One region of the Paenibacillus sp. 203 genome, then DNA from elsewhere that is predicted to be linked to it. Evidence: riboswitches for the same ligand, from Rfam matches in the RefSeq annotation. Region 1 holds a riboswitch; the other holds the start of a gene.
What was found. A riboswitch is a leader RNA that binds a small molecule or an ion and turns the genes downstream of it on or off. The one in region 1 is predicted to bind thiamine pyrophosphate.
Positions count from the first base shown of each region.

Region 2: another riboswitch for thiamine pyrophosphate. It lies ahead of WA407_RS08120 (thiamine phosphate synthase); the one in region 1 lies ahead of tenA (thiaminase II).

Region 1 is NZ_JAXCHD010000006.1:319,406-322,559, forward strand. Features, by position in the region: gene thiD (bifunctional hydroxymethylpyrimidine kinase/phosphomethylpyrimidine kinase) at 1-304, opposite strand, end outside; gene thiM (hydroxyethylthiazole kinase) at 301-1,143, opposite strand; gene tenA (thiaminase II) at 1,218-1,907, opposite strand; TPP riboswitch at 2,046-2,148, opposite strand; gene WA407_RS16495 (NAD-dependent malic enzyme) at 2,241-3,154, opposite strand, start outside.
Region 2 is NZ_JAXCHD010000003.1:368,266-371,419, reverse strand. Features, by position in the region: gene thiS (sulfur carrier protein ThiS) at 1-92, opposite strand, end outside; gene thiO (glycine oxidase ThiO) at 89-1,237, opposite strand; gene WA407_RS08120 (thiamine phosphate synthase) at 1,302-1,895, opposite strand; TPP riboswitch at 2,160-2,268, opposite strand; gene WA407_RS08115 (ABC-F family ATP-binding cassette domain-containing protein) at 2,362-3,154, opposite strand, start outside.

The DNA.
Region 1 (3,154 bases):
AGCCGAACTTTCGGATCTGCTCGCTCACAAGACGGATGATGCCGGCATTAAACAGCATGCCAGTCTTCAGGGCATCCACTCCAAGGTCTAATCCTACGGCTTCGATCTGTTCCGCTGTTGCTTCCTCTGGTAGCGGATATACGCCGTGGACCCCTAAGGTATTCTGTACGGTAATGGCCGTAATAGCCGACATGCCGTACACGCCAAGTTCTTGAAAGGTTTTGAGATCAGCTTGAATTCCGGCCCCGCCGCCACTGTCCGAACCAGCAATCGTCAGCGCTCTGGGTACACGAACGTCTGTCATCGCGCACCACCTGCTGCTGTTGTTCCGGCTTCATGGATCGAGACATGCCCTTCTAGTGAACCTGTGTGCAGTTTGGCCAGCTCGTCGAGAAAGGCAATCTGGAAGCTGCCGGGCCCCAGCTCTGCGGTACGTGTTGCGGCTCGAGAAGCTGCTGCACCGTAAAATGCCAAACCTGCTGTACCTGCGAGCAGCAGGTTAGGTTCAACAGCTGCAAAGGCACCTAACACAGAGGTCAGCAGACAGCCTGCTCCGGTTACCTTCGTGAGGAGCGCGTCTCCGCCGCTAATCATTCGTGCTTCGGCCCCATCGGTGATGACGTCCTCTTTTCCAGTAATGACAACCATCGTATTGAGCATTCGAGCAGCCCGAATTGCCAGATCGACATGGCCGCTGTCAGCACTGTCACCGGCATCTACGCCTTTAATGTCACGCGCTTCTCCAACAAGATGTGCGACTTCGGCTGCATTGCCCCGCACCAATGAGATTTTGACTTCACTCAGGATTCGCAGTGCCGATTCAGTTCTAAAGCTCGTTGCTCCCGCACCGACCGGATCTAGCAGCACCGGAACACCGTGTGCATTCGCCGATTGTCCAGCAATGATCATGGCATCCACCAGTTCGCGGTTCAGTGTACCGATGTTTAACACGACGGCGCCTGCTATTTTTGCCATATCTGCTACTTCCTCGGGTGCATAGGCCATCACCGGGGAGGCGCCCAATGCATACAGACCGTTGGCCGTAAAGTTGGTGACTACCACATTGGTCATATTGTGAACGAGGGGTTTGCTGTTTTGTACCTTCGTCAGGAGATCCGAATAACTTTTTTCCCATGTACTCATAATGATTATCCTCTCTATAGTTGGTGGTTCAACAGGGCATTAACCGTACTTCACGCATCGAATCGCCAGGCTGACTATTCCAAGATCGCTGCCTGCATTTGGACCGGCCATTCTTCCTGCTTATAAGCCATATCCCAGAACTTATATTCCAGCTGGCAGCTCAGTATAAAATGCTCAATCATCCGCTCCCGCTCAGCAGCCGTTGCGTCTTCCGCCCAAGCATCTACACGTTCTCGGAACTTGAGTGTTGTATCATCAAGCTGGTCTCCATAGAAGCCAATCCATTCATAGAACGGATGAGACTCATCCGGCTTTACTTCATCCAGCAGCCTGCGGCCAATCTCGGCATACGTCCACATACATGGCAGCAGCACAGCCAAGATCTCGCCCAGGCTACCCTCATGCGCAACCGTCAGCATGTGACGGATATAGTGATGAGCCGACGGAGCGAGCGGATATCCCTGCAACTCTTCATAGGTCACCCCTGCGACAGCACAGAAATTTTGATGCGGATGAACCTCGCTGTGGAGAATAAAAGAGATTTGTTCATTAAATACAGCCATATCCTCCCGATTGGTGCATTTGGAGATTGCGATGCCGTATATCCGCATGTAGGCGTTCAAATATTCAAAGTCCTGTTTTACATAGTGAATCAGCTGTCCCCTTGTCAAACTTCCTTCAGCAATACCTCTCACAAAGGGGTGCTCAAAAATCGCTTGAAAAATGCCGTCCGCCTGCCGACGGAGTTCTTGTGTAAAACTCAATTTCCCCACCTCCATCAAATTGAAGAGCAAGAAGTCCTGTAAGAATATAATTCCGGAACAACGCTAAAAAGCCGCCCCGGAAAAATGGGAGCGGCTTCAACAATAGGCCCAATACGCAAAAAAACGTTTGAAACCTTATATACGAAGGCTCCACTTTCCTACGCTAGTACGAACTAGATCAGGTTCAAAGGGTCCAAGATACGTTCTTGTCTCAGCCATAGCGGCTCCCCTAGTGGACTTCTATTCTTTTGACTATTACTGTACATACGTTCATACGCTATGTCAAACATAGTGTGCAAAATATGAAATTTCCTCTAGTTAGGTGTTTTGGGCTTAGTGAGGGTGATGAATTACATTTTCCACAGCTTTGACCTTGGCATATTCCGGTTTCCACATTGCATCTCGTATAGCTTGTTCCACATCTGAAATGTGCGCCTGAGCTACCTGATCCTGTATCGCGGCTTTTGCAACCGCAATCGCAACAGCGTACGAAACTTCGCGTAATTTTCGGATATGAGGGAGTAGTGCACCGCCAGGCGTATTCGAATCTACACCATTGGCAACAGCAACTGCTGCCGCTGTAAACATCGCAGGGGTAATCCTTTTGGCTTTAACCACAATCGCACCCAGACCCAGTCCCGGAAAAACAAAGGCATTGTTCGCCTGTCCAATCTCAAATTTCGTACCGTTATAGGTGACGGGCTCAAAAGGACTTCCGGTTGCAATCAGTGCTTTGCCATCGGTCCATCGGATCAAATCCTCGGGTACTGCTTCTGCAAGGTTTGTAGGATTGGACATGGGCATAATGATCGGGCGTTCTACATGTTTCGCCATCTCCTTGATGATCTCTTCAGAAAAGGCACCTGCTACACCGGAAGTTCCAATCAATATCGTAGGCTTCACCTGACGGATGACCTCCAGCAGTGGTATTTTGCCGTCACCCGACCGGGTCCATGAACTGACTTCATCCTTATTGCGCACATACGGTTTCTGATACTCTAATACGTCTTCCATATCTTCCATTAACAGCCCGCGATAATCAAAGGCCCAAAAGGACTTGAATGAATCTTCTGCGGAAAGGCCGTCCTCGATCATAGCACCCCGAATTTGATCAGCATTACCGATTCCTGCTGCCCCTGGGCCGAAAACAAGTATTTTTTGTTCAAGCAGCGGAGTCTTGGTGACACCCACCGCCGAAAGAATCGCAGCCAAGGTCACCGCTCCTGTACCTTGTATATCATCGTTGA
Region 2 (3,154 bases), on a different contig from region 1:
TTCACCTTTACATCAAGCTCATGTAGCAATTGATTCACATGAGTGATTCGATTAGAAAAGGTCATGCTCTGGCCGTTAATCGTCAGCTTCATAAGCTTTTCTCCTTGAGGAGCTCCGAAGAAAAACTACTTATCCCAAGTTCTGCTGCACCAGCTCCATTAAGCATAGCTGCCATCGCACGCCCGGTAGCATCACTCAGCAGGACACCGTTGCGATAATGCCCAACCGCAGCAAATACGCCCTCGACCCCAGGAACAGTACCTATAAAAGGATGGCCTGATGCAGCCTGCGGACGTAAGCCCGCCCAAGCGCGTATAAAAGAAGCTTCACGGACGCACGGCAGCCAGGCAGAGGCACGTGCCAGCAACCCCTCCAAGCCTCCTACGGTCACTTCTTCGTCATATTGATGCGGAAGGCTCGTTGCCCCAATCCAAAGCTCGTTATTCTGTTTAGGCACGAGGTAAATATCATCAGCATAAATGGTGTATTCTAATGGGTGATCCTTCAAGGAGACCGCTACCGCTTCGCCCTTGACCGAATAAAGTGGATATTCAAATCCAACCTGCGCCAGTAATTTCATGCTATCCAAGCCTCCAGCAATAATGACCTGATCGCAGGAAAAAAAGCCGCTATCTGTTCGGACACCGCAAACTCGACCATCCTGTATGACCAGTTGCTCTGCCCGTGTACCAGACCATACCGTTGCTCCCAGCACCGCAGCAGCACCTGCATAAGCACGACAAAGCTGGACAGGAGCCACTTGTGTCTCCTTTGAACGATATATTGCTCCGATCGCTTGTTCATCCAAACCTGGAATTCGTCGGGCCAATTCCCTCGCATCCCACCAGATAGGACAATCATCCTCTCGCGTTTTAGCAGCTTTCCAGCGTTTTTGGCCTTCAGTTTCCGTACGGAAAGGGGTCACAAATCCTTCTGTACGGAATTCCACCGAAATACCCGACAAACGCTCCAGATCACAAACAAGCTCAGGGAATGCATCTCGACTTCTGCGAGCAAATCGTGCCAGCTCAGAGTCGGTGAACTCTTCACTTTCCGCTGCCAGCATTCCAACCGCTGCTCCTGAGGCTCCCTCACCCGGGATCAATCGTTCCAGCATGATCGTACTTCTTCCCTCCTTGGCCACATGATAAGCAATGGAACTGCCGATGACACCTCCACCTATGACCAAGCATTCAGCATGTCCTATCGCTCTTGCCTCTGTGTGTATCTTTAGCATTTGTTCCGTGTCTCCTCTCCATAAACCATTCTGCTTTCAGCTTGCCTCTACTCTCGTTTTCTCGCTACAAGCTGTGAACTACAAGATCTGCCATTCGCCTATATTCCATCGCAGCTGCAACGGGCGACTCAGCCTCCCATATACCAGACATCACCGCAATTCCGCTTGCTCCGGCCATATAAAGCTCCGGGATATGGTGCGGTTGTATGCCGCCCAGCGCGATCACCGGAATGTTCGACAGCCTGCAAATATGTTCAAGCTGAGCTAAACCCCGCGGTACAATACCGGGCTTACAATGGGTCTCATATACGTGACCATAAAGTACATAGTCTGCTCCTGCCTGCTCGGCAGTCTGCGCCTCCTCCAAGGAATGCACAGACACTCCACAGCGTGTACTCTTTGAAAGTAGGCTTTTCACATCCACAACAGGTAATCCATTAGCTGGTAGCTGGACGGTTCCAACCAAAGTAAGTAAAGCTACATCCACACGATCATTTACTACAATTTGTTGCAAAGGAACTTCCTGCTCCACCATGCTGCGAGTCAAAGAAAGCAATGCAGAGGCACCATTCTGTTTTAAACGTGCGTGTACATAATGAACATACGGACAAATCATAGCAGCCACTCGGGCGGCTTGTGCAAAAGTGCCCTTTTCCATCGAAATTGCGTGTAATTCGATTTTGTCTTCACCTCACATTGGATTAAAGGATCTAAGCTTAGCAGCCACGTCTACCAGCAGTAATGAAAGGGGATTGTATGTGAATCCGTCTACGGAAGCTCGAACAACTTAAAATGAACGAAACGCAAAAAAACCACTTCCCCAAGGAAGTGGTTTAACGAACGTCCAATAATCGAACGGACCATGATATCCGTATACGTGTATCGTCCCACGCACAAACAAAATAAAGATGGTGTTGCCTTGTTTGTACGGCGCTCACTTCCCTACGCTGGCATAACCCAGATCAGGTGCAAAGGGTCCGAAATCCATTTATTCCGTCTCAGCCGCATGGGCGGCTCCCCTAGTGTGACTATTTTATTGTATAAGCTAAAGATAGCTTAGCATATTTTCCTAATTCTGCAAACCCCACTTCGTGTGAAATATGCAGAACTGGATTTAACTGATTTTAGTTAACTTTACTTGACCACTCTTCCACATTCCACGTTTTGGTTACCCAATCCTCGTAAAAGTCCGGTTCGTGAGATACAAGCAATACCGTCCCTTTGTATTCCTTCAAGGCACGTTTCAGCTCATCCTTTGCTTTAACATCCAAGTGGTTGGTAGGCTCATCGAACAATACCCAGTTGCTTTCACGCATTAACAGTTTGCAAAGACGGACTTTAGCCTGTTCTCCACCACTAAGCGCAGATAGCGGACGTGTGATATGCTCATTTTTCAAACCGCAGCGCGCCAAATGCGCTCGTACTTCATGCTGGTTCAAATGCGGAAATTCATTCCACACATCGTCAATCGGTGTAATTTTCTCCGCCTTTACTTCCTGCTCAAAATAAGCGGGCTGCAAAAAATCACCTTGATAGGTTTTTCCACTGATTGGCGGAATTTTTCCCAATATGGTTTTGAGCAATGTCGATTTACCGACACCGTTGTAGCCAACAATTGCAATTTTTTCGCCACGTTCAATCGTCATGGACATTTTAGGCAAAAGGGCATGTGTATAACCAATCTCAAAATCAATACCCTCAAATACCGTCTTTCCGCTTGCACGTGCCTCTTTGAACTGAAAGGTTGGTTTTGCGGCTTCTTCAGGCTTATCAATACGTTCGATCCGATCAAGCTGCTTTTCACGGCTCTTTGCTCGGCCTGAGGTAGAAGCACGCGCTTTATTGCGCTGAATAAAATCTTCCTGTTTCTTTATAAAGTCCTGTTGCTTCTCATAAGCATCAATATGCTGAGCTTTG